Regions from separate parts of the Pseudomonas sp. Z2-11 genome, predicted to be linked through region 1. Evidence: predicted binding sites of a transcription regulator. Region 1 holds the regulator's gene; each other region holds the start of a gene.

Region 1 (3,191 bases):
GCGGATCCCGGATGATTTGCATCTGCCGCGCCGTCATCAACTGGTCAGTCGTGCCGTGAGTGTGCAAATGCAGGAAGAACCCAGCGACGAAGCCATGGCTGACATGTTCGCTGACATCTACCACAGCCCGACCAAGCAGGTCGGCTGAGGTAATCATGAATATTTTTTGTACCTACATCGATGGTCTGCCATGCATTGTTCCGTATGCGAACGCGCAGCCAGTAATGTGGCCTCCGTCTAAGTAAGACAAGGTAAAGAACGAACATGGGCAGCATGCATCCCGTACAGGTGATCGCGGTGACCGGCGGCAAAGGTGGCGTCGGGAAGACTAACGTGTCAGTGAACTTGTCCCTGGCTCTGGCAGAGCTTGGCCGACGGGTCATGCTGCTGGACGCCGACCTGGGCCTGGCGAACGTCGACGTGCTGCTGGGGCTCACCCCCAAGCGCACGCTGGCGGACGTGATCGAGGGCCGCTGCGAACTGCGCGACGTGCTCCTGCAGGGACCTGGCGGGATTCGCATCGTGCCGGCCGCCTCCGGTACCCAGAGCATGGTTCACCTGACCCCGGCGCAGCACGCCGGCCTGATCCAGGCTTTCAGCGACATCGGCGACAACCTCGATGTGCTGGTGATCGACACGGCCGCCGGTATCGGTGACTCGGTGGTCAGTTTTGTCCGCGCCGCCCAGGAGGTCCTGCTGGTGGTCTGCGACGAACCGACCTCCATCACCGATGCCTACGCCCTGATCAAACTGCTCAACCGCGACTATGGCATGAACCGCTTCCGCGTCCTGGCCAACATGGCCCAGAGTCCGCAGGAAGGACGCAACCTGTTCGCCAAGTTGACGAAGGTCACGGATCGCTTCCTGGACGTCGCCCTACAATATGTCGGCGCAGTGCCTTACGACGAAAGCGTACGCAAGGCTGTCCAGAAGCAACGTGCCGTCTATGAAGCTTTTCCACGTTCCAAATGCGCGCTGGCGTTCAAGGCTATCGCCCAGAAGGTCGATACCTGGCCGCTGCCGGCCAACCCTCGCGGGCATCTGGAATTTTTCGTCGAGCGTCTCGTGCAACAAACGGCAGGGCCCGTGTTATGACAGCCAGCGGTTACAACCATCTCTACAAAAAATCGGCACGGGACGCCCAGTACGAACTGATCGAGCGTTATGCGCCGTTGGTCAAGCGCATCGCCTATCACTTGCTGGCACGCTTGCCGGCCAGTGTTCAGGTCGAAGACTTGATCCAGGCGGGTATGATCGGCCTGCTCGAAGTGTCGAACAAATACGACGCGAGCAAGGGCGCCAGTTTCGAGACGTATGCCGGTATCCGGATTCGCGGAGCGATGCTCGATGAAGTCCGCAAGGGCGACTGGGCGCCGCGTTCGGTGCACCGCAATACCCGTATGGTCAGTGACGCGATCCGTGCGATTGAAGCTAAAACCGGGCGTGACGCTAAAGATCACGAAGTTGCGGCCGAACTCCAGTTGAGTCTCGATGATTATTACGGGATTTTGAACGATACCTTGGGCAGCCGCCTGTTCAGTTTCGACGACCTTTTGCAGGACGGCGAGCACGAAGGGCTGCACGAGGACAATGCGAGTGCTCACATGGAGCCGTCGCGTGACCTGGAAGACGAACGTTTCCAGAGCGCGCTGGCGGATGCGATTGCCAATTTGCCGGAGCGTGAGCGACTGGTCTTGGCGCTGTACTACGACGAAGAGCTGAACCTCAAGGAAATCGGTGAGGTCCTGGGGGTCAGCGAATCGCGGGTCAGCCAGTTACACAGCCAGTGCGCGGCCCGCTTGCGGGGGCGTTTGGGGGAGTGGCGAGCGCGCTGACAGGCAGTGTGGGGACGCTGCGAGCGGGGCTGGCATGGCATGTGCCGGGCCAGTCTCCATCCGTGGGACTCCATACAGTTGTCGAGTGTTGTGCCGGATTGATTGAAATGGCGCGTCCAGGTGCTGGGCGCGTTTAAGACTGCTTGGAGGTCGAATTGGACAAGAACATGAAAATCCTCATCGTTGATGACTTCTCAACGATGCGGCGGATCATAAAAAACCTGTTGCGTGACCTCGGGTTCACCAACACGGTCGAGGCTGACGATGGCACCACTGCCATTCCAGTCCTCAACAGCGGGAGCATCGACTTTCTGGTGACTGACTGGAACATGCCCGGCATGACCGGTATCGACTTGCTGCGCCACGTGCGCGCCGATGAAAAACTCAAGCACCTGCCGGTGCTGATGGTCACCGCCGAAGCCAAGCGCGAGCAGATCATCGAAGCGGCCCAGGCCGGTGTAAACGGCTATGTGGTCAAACCCTTCACGGCCCAGGCGTTGAAAGAGAAGATCGAAAAAATCTTCGAACGCATCGGTTAACGGCGCCACGGGGGAGCTATGGACAACGAATCTTCAATGGGCGATTTCGAATCGACCCTGAAAAAACATGCCCGCGAACTGGTCGACAGCCTTGAAAAGGGCCGCTTCGGTGACGCGGTTCAAATGATTCATGAGCTCAACCAGACCCGTGACCGCGGTCTGTACCAGGAAGTCGGCAAGCTCACCCGTGAACTGCACAGCGCGATTGTCAATTTCCAGATCGATCCGAACATGCCACAGGCCGAGGAAGTCTCGCAGATCACCGACGCCACCGAGCGCCTGGGGTATGTGGTCAAGCTGACCGAAGCCGCGGCCAACCGCACCATGGACCTGGTGGAAAGCGCTACTCCGCTGGTCAACGGCCTGAGCGAGGAAGCCCAGGCGTTGAGTACCGATTGGGGGCGCTTCATGCGTCGCGAAGTCGGTGCCGAGGAGTTTCGCGAGCTGGCCCGTCGGGTCGACGGTTTCCTGACGCGCAGCAGCAGCGAAAACCGCGCCGTGGCGAGCAATCTCAATGACATCCTGCTGGCCCAGGACTACCAGGACCTGACTGGCCAGGTGATCAAGCGCGTGACCCAGTTGGTCACCGAAGTGGAAAGCAATTTGCTCAAACTGGTGCTCATGGCTAGCCAGGTCGATCGCTTTGCCGGCATCGAACACGACCGTGAGGCGATGCTTGCTGAAAAAGATCCACAAAAACATCTCTCTCAGGGTGAAGGTCCGCAGATTCATGCCGATAAAAGAGAAGACGTTGTGTCCGGTCAGGACGATGTGGACGATTTGCTGTCCAGCCTTGGATTTTGAGTTTTAGCCCTAT
Region 2 (3,191 bases), 2.0 Mb from region 1:
ATGGCGCTGGTTCGGCTGATCAGATCTTGAAGCTGTCCACCAGTTGCTTCAACCGATTGGCCTGTTGGGACAAGGCATCGCAATCCTTCAGCGTTTCGTTGAGGTTGGCGACGCTCTGCTGGTTCAGCAGGTTGATGTGGCTGACGTCCATGTTGAGGGTTTCCACCACGGCGGTCTGTTCTTCGGTCGCGGCGGCCACCGACTGGTTCATGCCGTCGATCTCACCGATACGCTGGGTCACGCTGACCAGGCGCAGGCCGGCCTGGTTGGCCACTTCCACGCTTTCTTCGCTGGAGGCCTGGCTGGCGTTCATGGTGGTTACCGCCTCACGAGAACCGACCTGCAACGAAGTGATCATCTTGTGGATCTCTTCAGCCGACTCCTGCGTGCGGTGCGCCAGGTTGCGCACCTCATCGGCCACCACCGCAAAGCCACGCCCGGCTTCACCGGCACGGGCCGCTTCGATGGCGGCGTTCAACGCCAGCAGGTTGGTTTGCTGAGAGATGCCCTTGATCACATCGAGGATGTGCCCGATGTTGTCGGTGCTGGCGTTCAGGGTTTCGATCTGGGTGCACGACAGGCTGATCTTCTGCGACAGCGCGGTCATCGCCTGGATGGTTTTTTCCACCACCTGGCGCCCGTCGTCGGCCTGCTCGCTGGCGCCGCTGGCCTGTTGCGACGCATCGGCGGCATTGCGGGCGATTTCCTGGGTCGCGGCGCCCAGCTGGTTGATCGCGGCGGCCACGCTGTTGGTGCGGGCGCTCTGTTCATCCGAGCCGACAAGCGAGGCGTTGGACGACGTCATCACCCGCTGCGACAAATCGTGCACCTGCCGCGTGGCCGAAGACACTTCAGCAATCGATGCGTGGATGCGCTCCACGAACTGGTTGAACGAACCACCCAGCACAGCGAACTCATCCTTGCCCTGCACGACGAGACGGCGGGTCAGGTCGCCTTCGCCCTGGGCAATGTCCTGCATGGCGCGGCCCATGGTGGTCAACGGACGCATCAAGACCTGGATCAGCAGGCTCAGCAGCAACGCAATCGCCGCCACCGCGACGAACATCGCAATCAACGCAGACGTACGGAAATGGCTCAGCGGCGCGTAGGCCTTGGCTTTGTCGATCGATAGGCCGATATACCACTCGGCGTTCGGCAAGCCCGCCACCGGAGTAAACGAAAGGATGCGGTCTTCCCCGTTCAGCTCGACTTCCTGGATACCTTTGCCGATGCGCACCGGCGTGCCTGGGTAGATGTCCTTGAGGTTTTTCATCACATGGTCTTTGTCCGGGCTGACGATCACCTGACCGTCGCCGCTGACCAGGAACGCATGGCCGATGCCGCCGAAATCCACCGAGTTGATGATTTTCACCAGGGTTTCCAGGCTCAGGTCGCCACCCACCACACCGAGCAGTTCGCCGTCGTGCTTGACCGGCAGGGCAATGGTTACCACCAGCCCGCCGACGGCTGCCATGTAGGGCGGGGTCAACATGGTTTTATCCGCGGCGACCGCCTGCTTGTACCAAGGGCGCTGACGCGGGTCGTAGCCGTCGGGCATCTTGGCGTCAGGCCGCTGAGTGAAAACGCCGGTGTTCTGGCCGACATAGGTGAACTGGAAATTCGAGGTCAATGCCGGCTGGTCGACGAGCCCCGGCAAATCGGCACCAGCGCCCTGGTGTGCGATGTTCTGCGCCAGGTTCTCCAACACCAGCACACGGCCGCTCATCCAGTTCTGGACGCTGCTGGCTGTCAGGTCGCCGGATTGCTCGATGGACGACTCCAGGCTTCGACCGATGGTGTTGCGCTGCAGGTAATCGTTGTAGAGCGTGAACAGGGCAAAAGCCAGGACCACCACACCAGAGGCGGCCAGGAGGATTTTGTGACTGAACTTGAGATTCATGGGTGGGCTTCTTATGCAGGAAGTGGAGTGCAACTGCCATGTAACCGGTGGGCGCGATATTGGATCCGCTCCATTTTGGTGCACCTATATCACTCTGTCGGCCAATGCCTACAAAAAATTAGGCCGTTGTTCGATTGTCCGACGGAACGGCTGGATCGGCGTGCCGTGACGGCCGCAGGCGAATGAATGGTGGTTGCAAAATTGACCCGCGCTGATGACAATGCGACCTATTATCATTTGTGACCCCAGGCCGTCGCGTTCATGTCATCCCCCCAGTTTGCAGTACAGGCGCTCTACAGCAGCCATCACGGCTGGCTCCACACATGGCTGCGCAACCGATTGGGCAATGCCGCCGATGCGGCGGACCTGGCCCAGGACACCTTCGTGCGCCTGCTGCAACGCACCGAACGCCTGGAACTCAAGGCGCCACGCGCCTTTTTGCGCACCATCGCCCAGGGCTTGGTGATTGACCATTGGCGCCGAGCGGAAATCGAACGCGCCTACCTTGAGACCATCGCGCACCTGCCGGAAGCGCAAACGCCCGGCGCCGAAGCCCAGGCATTGATCCTGGAGCTGCTGGAGGCCATCGCCCGGATGCTCGAAGGCCTCAAGCCCAAAGTGCGCAAGGCGTTCCTGCTGGCCCAGTGCGAAGGCCTGACCTACAAGCAGATCGCCGAACAGATGGGCATTTCCCTGCGCTCGGTGGAACGCTACGTTGCCGACGCGTTGTACCACTGCTATGTGCTGCGCTATGAAGATTGAACCGATGGACCAGCCTTCGGGCCGGGGCCCATCACAGCAGGTGGTCAAGCAAGCGATCCATTGGTTGCTGCGCCTGCGCAACCATGCCGCCAACCCGGCCCTGCGCCAACAGTGCGAGGCCTGGCGCATCGCTCACCATGACCACGAACTGGCTTGGCAACGGGTGCAATCGCTGCACAGCGAACTGACTTCCAGCCTGCGGGCGGTACCTGGCGCCCGGACTGCCCTCGAAACCCTGGAGACCAGCGCCCAGCGCCTCGGCCGGCGCCAGGCCCTGAAGCTGTTGTCAGGCGTGGCGGTGATGGGCTGCGCCGCCTGGCTGGGCAAGGACCTGGGCTGGCAGCCGTGGAGCGCCGATTTTGCGACCGCCACCGGCGAACGACGTGGCTTCCAACTGCCAGACGGCACGCGACTGGAGCTCAATACCAACAGCGCGGCCGACCTCGACTTCACGGCTTCACAACGCCTGATCACGTTGACGCGCGGCGAAATCATGCTCACCTGCGGCGGCGATCCCGGACGCCCATTA
Region 3 (3,191 bases), 1.5 Mb from region 1:
GTCGCACCCCTGGGCCAGAGCGCTGTAGTCCAGCGCCCGGATCGTCCCGGTGGAGTCCAGATAGGTCATCCGCGATTCAACGACGCCGCAGCCCGAGCCCGACCCTTGCTTGACCGACAGCACCTTGGCGATGTCCAGGTGATCGCCGTACATGTAGGTGTGTGGCTTGACGCTGTCCTGGGCGTTGGCGGTCAGGGCGCCGAGGCTGAGGACGGCAAACAGTGAAGCGAGGCTGAGGTTCTTCAGGTTCATGGTGATCTCCGGCGTTTGAGTGAGGTCCTGAGACGGCATGTGCTGTCTCGATGGGCTCATTAGACGCCGGCGAGGTATCCCGGGTGTGTCAGCAACGGGCTTGAAGGAATCAGTTCGTATCGACAGCGGGGCTGGATACACAGCGATACATTTGTATCGACGCTATTTTCGCTCAAGCTGCCGGTCTGTCCCATGAAACGCTTGCCCCAGCGCCGCCAGCCGCTCCGCCAAAGGCGGCAGGCATTGGCTGCTGCGGGTCAGCACGCCAATGTTGTCGGCGTTGCGCTCGGCCACGGCCTGTACGGTTTGCAGCCGCTCGTTGATGCCCATCGACGCCGCGGACTGTTGCTGGGTCGTGCTGGCGATCAGGTCGTTGAAATGGTTGATCACCGCGATGTCTTCGACGACGGCATGCAACAGTTGCGAGGCCTGCTGGCTGGCGGACACGCAACGCTCGACCCCTTCACGGCTGTCTTGCATGGCGATCGCAGCCTGACGGCTGCCCTGTTGCAGCTTGGCGATGATCTGCTGGATTTCCGTGGTGGAAGTCGAGGTCCGTTGGGACAGCGTCCGGACCTCGTCGGCCACCACGGCGAACCCACGCCCCTGCTCGCCGGCCCGGGCCGCCTCGATGGCCGCATTGAGGGCCAGCAGGTTGGTCTGTTCGGCGATGCTGTTGATCACGTCCAGCACCTGGCCGATCTGCTGCGCCTGCTCGGCCAGCAGTTGCACGGTTTCATTGGTCAGGTTGATCCGCCCCGCCAGCTCGAGAATTTCTTCCCGGGTCTGGTCAACCGTGGTGCGCCCCCGGTTGACTTGCTCGTTGGCCTGCCCGGCGCGCTGCAGCGTCTGGCCGACGTGGCCGGTAATACTCTCCATGGCCTGCATCAACTGGCCGATTGCGCCGCTCATCTGTGCCACTTCGTCCAACTGGTGCCGGGCACCGTTTTCCAGGGTCCGGCCGACCTGGGACAGGTCCTGGCCAAGATCCGACAGGTCACGGGTGTCGCGCACCACACCGTCCACCAGGTTGGTCACTTGCAGGAGGAAATGGTCGAAACGCTCGCCGGATGAGACTTTCACGCCCTGGCTGCGTTGTGTGTCGGTGTCACGACTCAACTGCGCGGCGGCGGCCAGCACCTTGTCGAGCACGTCCTGGTTGTCCGTTGCATCGGCCAGGCTCTGGTTCGCCAGGTAGATCAAAATCACGCTTTCGACGACGACATAAAAGGCATGCACAAAAATCATCGTCCACCCGCCGTGGGCATCCATCACGAACACCGGGTAGCCCTGATGCTGGAGCCAATGAAACCCGACGTGGTGAACGGCGATGGTACCGGCGGCCACGACGATCGGCAGCCAGTCGCGATAGAACGTCAACACCGCCAGCAGCACGAAGATGCCGAAGTGGAACTCGATCACGCCTCGGGTCTGGTTGATGTGCAGCGCGGCCATGACCATCAGCGCCATGGCGATGATGCAGCGCATCGCACGGGTGCCGCCGATGCCCCGGTAGAGCAGCGTAGCCAGCAGGCACGTGGGTGCGCCGATCAGCAGCGCCTGGCTGAAGGTCGAATGAAGAAATGCCAGGCCCAGCGAATACAAGAGCGTGAGCCAGAGCAGCCCGAGCATGATGCGATCGGCTTTGCGGTAGTGATCATTAAAGCGCAGGGGCGATTTCATCGGGCTGTCCTTGTCATGAACGGGGCGTCCGTCGGCGGCGTATCGACGTCTCGGGACGAAACTGTAGCGCATTGCAACAAATTAATGGCAATTAGCTACCAATCTTTTTGTCCAGCCTCTTTGCTTTATGATGGCCCGATTCTGTATCCCTGACTGATGGAACCACCATGACTTTCGATTTCGACCAGGTGTTCGAACGCCAAGGCACCGGCAGCACCAAATGGAGCCGTTACCCGGCCGAGGTATTGCCGATGTGGGTGGCCGACATGGATTTTGCCGCCCCGCCGATGGTGATCGATGCGCTGCACAAGCGCCTGGAGCATCCGATGCTGGGCTACAGCGTGGCCCAGGACAGCCTGCGCGCCGCCATCGTCGCCGATCTCTGGAGCAAGTATGGCTGGCGCGTCGAGCCCCAGCAGATCCTGTTCCTGCCGGGGGTCGAGCCAGGTTTCAACATGGCTTTGCATGCGTTGGTCGAGCCGCAGCAGAACGTTGTGGTGCAGGTGCCCAACTACCCACCGCTGCGTCATGCGCCGGGCCATTGGAACCTGAACAAGGTGGAGCTGCCCTTCACCCCGCTCGACGGAGAGTTCCACACGCCCCTGGGCGCATTGCGCGACGCCTTGCAGGGCGGCGGCGCGTTGCTGCTGAGCAATCCACACAACCCGCTGGGCAAAGTGTTCGGACGCGACGAACTCAAGGCCGTAGCGGACATTTGTATCGAGCAGGACGCCTGGATCATTTCCGACGAGATCCATGCCGAACTGTGCTTCGATGGCCGCGTGCACATCCCCACCGCCAGCCTCGGCGCGGAGATTGCCGAGCGCACCATCACGCTGATGTCGGCCAGCAAGGCCTACAACATCGCGGGGCTGAAAACCTCCTTTGCGATCATCCAGAACGCCAGGCTGCGCGAGCGGGTCAACAGCGCCAGGGCGGGCATGGTCGACAGCGTTAATGCCCTGGGCCTGGAGGCGACTCGTGCCGCCTACAGCGAAGCGGGTCCGTGGCTGGAGGCATTGAAGGCCTACCTGCAAGCCAACCGGGACTACCTGGTCGACGCGGTGAAGAACCGCCTGCCAGGCGTGACCATGACCGTGCCCCAGGGGACCTACCTGGCGTGGCTGGATTGCTCCGGGCTGGGGCTGGACGATCCGCAAGCGTTTTTCCTGAAGGAAGCCAAGGTCGGCTTGAGCGCCGGGATGGATTTTGGCGATGATGCCGGGCAATTCGTGCGGCTGAACTTCGGTTGCCCG
Region 4 (3,191 bases), 2.2 Mb from region 1:
CTTATGTGTTGAATATGAAGCCCTCTTCGCGAGCAGGCTCGCTCCCACAGATGTTACGGAGTCAGTCCGAAGTCTTCGCCATCTGCCGGTCCGATGCGCGCCAGACCAACCGCGTCGTGTCATAGCCCTGCTGGCGGGCCTTGCTCAGCAGTTCTTCACGTACATCCACCTTCACCGTCGGCGTCCGGGACAGCAACCACATGTAGCGCCGGCTCGGGTCGCCGACGATGGCGGTCTTGTAGTCGTCGCTGACGTACAACACCCAATATTCCCCTTTTGCCACGCCCGGCAGGATCCGCGAGAACCAGGTATCGAATTCGACCCAGAGCTTGTCGGTTTTACCCGGCACTTGCGGGTAAGCCGTGCCCCTGGCCTCTTCCCATTTCCAGTCGGAAGTCAGGCAGCGGTTGAATACGTCCATGTTGCCGTCAGGCTTGAGGGTGTAATGCGCTTCGGATTGCGCGCAGTTGCGCTGGAAGTACATCGGCAGGCGGGCCAGTTCGTACCAGGTCCCTTGGTACCGCTTGAGATTGACGCTGTTGACTGTCTTGGGCGCCAACGGGTCTACGCCAGAAGAGGCACAGCCGGCCAATACCAGGCCAGCCAGAAGCACAAAAACTAACCGCATCATTATTTTTTTCTCCCGTGGGCGCTTGGCCCCGGTTTACTTCAGGTTACTTCAGGCCTTGGCCGGAAAACATCAACACTTTGTCACCGGCATACTGCACGCTGATAAAGCTTTTCTGGTCGCCCCAGGTGCAGCTGGACATGCCGAGCGCGCCCGAACAATCAGTCGGTTTCCCCAGTAACGTTTCGACTTCGGCCTTGGGCATGCCAGCCGACAGCTTCGAATAGTTTTCCTGGTTGACCTTGCTGCATGCGGTCAAGACGACGCACACAAACAGCAGGGCGATGGATCGCAGCGACATGAGTAACTCCTGGAGCGGAAGGGAGGTGGCAGGGTGCCAACCTGATCCTTAGAAGAGAAAACCCCTGTCTGGTTCCCTCGTGCCCCTGGTATTTATTGGCTGTGCAGCGGTGTTTCATCGGAAATCAACCGGTTTGTGACGCGGTCGTGCCTTTCGTCGGGAGCGCCCCCTCGACGCCTGATGGGACGGGCTTTTGCGCCGATAAAAAGTAACAGCGCAAAATCTTGCACTATGGCAAATTGGCAGCCCTTCCTGACCCGTCCCTACGCGGTAGCGTTCTTAATGACCAGAAACATGAAATTCAGCCACAAAATCCTGCTGGCTGCCGCCCTTGTGGTGGCCGTCGCATTCGCCTGTTTCATCCTGTTCAACGACTATCGTCAACGACAAAGTCTCAACACCAGCACCGAGACGTCCATGCAGGAACTCGGCAACCTGACCAGTCGCAATATCCAGACATGGGTCGAAGGCCGAATCCAATTGCTGCAATCGCTGGCCCAACAAATCGCCATCGACGGAAACAGTGCCGAAAGCCTGAAACGCGCCGTGGGCCTGCCGGCCTACACCGGTAATTTCCAGCTCAGCTATTTCGGCGGTACCGACGGTGTGATGTTCTCGATACCGGCCGGTAATCGTGCCGCCGACTACGACCCGCGTGCCCGTGGCTGGTACAAGGCCGCCAATAGCGCCCAGCAGACCATCGTCACCGAGCCCTACATCGCGGCCTCGTCGGGCAAGCTGGTGATCACCGTTGCCACGCCGGTACAGCGTCAGAACCAGATGATCGGCGTGGCTGGCGCGGACATCGACCTGTCGAGCGTCAGCGCCATCATCAACTCGCTGAACTTCGGCGGCCATGGCCATGCGTTCATCGTCAGCGCCGACGGCAAGATCCTGATCCACCCTGACAGCAAGCGTGTCCTCAAGACGCTTGCCGAGGCCTACCCCAACGGCGCACCGCAAATCGGCCCGGGCCTGAAGGAAGTCGAACTCGACGGCAAGACTCAATTCATCTCCTTTACCCAGGTCAACGGCGTGCCCGGAGCCAACTGGTACGTGGCGCTGGTACTCGATAAAGACACCGCCCTGGCGATGCTCAGCGAATTTCGCACCTCGGCGCTGATCGCCATGATCATCGCCGTGGTGTTCATCATCGCCCTTCTGGGCATGCTGATCCGGGTGCTGATGCAACCGCTGCTGACCATGGGCCGCGCCATGCACGATATCGCCGAAGGCGAAGGCGACCTGACTCGGCGCCTGACCATTCATGGCCAGGACGAATTCGGTGCGCTGGGTACCTCGTTCAACCGCTTCGTCGAGCGTATCCATACTTCGATCCGCGAAGTGGCTTCGGCGACCGGCCAGGTCAACGAAGTCGCCCTGCGGGTGGTAAGCGCGTCCAACTCGTCGATGTACAACTCCGACCAGCAGGCCTCGCGGACCAGCAGCGTGGCCGCGGCCATCAACCAGCTCGGCGCCGCCGCCCAGGAGATCGCCCAGAACGCCGCCCTCGCCTCGCAGCATTCCAGTGAAGCCCGTAACCTGGCCGAAGACGGCCAGCAAGTAGTGGATAAGACCATTACGGCGATGCAGCAGCTGTCGGCCAAGATCAGCGATTCGTGCGGCAACATCGAAACCCTGAACAGCAACACGGTGAACATCGGCCAGATCCTGGAAGTGATCACCAGCATTTCCCAGCAGACCAACCTGCTCGCCCTGAACGCCGCCATCGAAGCCGCCCGTGCCGGTGAAGCCGGTCGCGGTTTCGCGGTGGTTGCCGATGAAGTGCGCAACCTGGCCCACCGTACCCAGGATTCGGCGCAGCAAGTGCAGAAGATGATCGAAGAGTTGCAGGTCGGCGCGCGGGAAGCGGTGCTGACCATGACCGACAGCCAGCGTCAGAGCGAAAGCAGCGTTGGCATCGCCAACCAGGCGGGCGAACGCCTGGGCAGCGTGACCCAGCGCATCGGCGAAATCGACGGCATGAACCAGTCCGTGGCGACCGCCACCGAAGAACAGACCGCCGTGGTGGAATCGATCAACGTCGACATCAACGAGATCAACACGCTAAACCAGGAAGGCGTGGAAAACCTGCAAGCCACGTTGCGGGCCTGTTCCGACCTGGAGCAGCAGGCGGCGCGGTTGAAGCAATTGGTGGGTAGTTTCCGGATCTGATTTCTTGCGGGCCCCTTCGCGAGCAGGCTCGCTCCCACAGTTGACTGAGTTCTATCAGAGAAACGCGATCGACTGTGGGAGCGAGCC

What was found. Region 1 encodes FliA, which starts transcription of late flagellar genes. Its sites were predicted from a motif close to CTAAAGTTTNNNNNNNNNNNGCCGNTAA; they were not measured.
Region 2: M1E16_RS00865 (methyl-accepting chemotaxis protein) is a predicted target of FliA. The motif match lies at 1,995-2,022, and genes of this name have one in related genera.
Region 3: M1E16_RS13020 (methyl-accepting chemotaxis protein) is a predicted target of FliA. The motif match lies at 1,975-2,002, and genes of this name have one in related genera.
Region 4: M1E16_RS01710 (methyl-accepting chemotaxis protein) is a predicted target of FliA. The motif match lies at 1,107-1,134, and genes of this name have one in related genera.

Annotation. Positions count from the first base shown of each region.
Region 1 covers NZ_CP096395.1:4,433,629-4,436,819, reverse strand. The annotation lists gene flhF (flagellar biosynthesis protein FlhF) at 1-148, shown strand, start outside; gene fleN (flagellar synthesis regulator FleN) at 265-1,095, shown strand; gene fliA (RNA polymerase sigma factor FliA) at 1,092-1,835, shown strand; gene M1E16_RS19605 (chemotaxis response regulator CheY) at 2,003-2,374, shown strand; gene M1E16_RS19600 (protein phosphatase CheZ) at 2,393-3,178, shown strand.
Region 2 covers NZ_CP096395.1:191,756-194,946, reverse strand. The annotation lists gene M1E16_RS00865 (methyl-accepting chemotaxis protein) at 20-1,900, opposite strand; gene M1E16_RS00860 (sigma-70 family RNA polymerase sigma factor) at 2,162-2,662, shown strand; gene M1E16_RS00855 (FecR domain-containing protein) at 2,667-3,191, shown strand, end outside.
Region 3 covers NZ_CP096395.1:2,927,032-2,930,222, reverse strand. The annotation lists gene M1E16_RS13025 (DUF2790 domain-containing protein) at 1-252, opposite strand, end outside; gene M1E16_RS13020 (methyl-accepting chemotaxis protein) at 415-1,935, opposite strand; gene M1E16_RS13015 (MalY/PatB family protein) at 2,103-3,191, shown strand, end outside.
Region 4 covers NZ_CP096395.1:394,044-397,234, reverse strand. The annotation lists gene M1E16_RS01720 (lipocalin family protein) at 62-631, opposite strand; gene M1E16_RS01715 (hypothetical protein) at 675-929, opposite strand; gene M1E16_RS01710 (methyl-accepting chemotaxis protein) at 1,212-3,104, shown strand.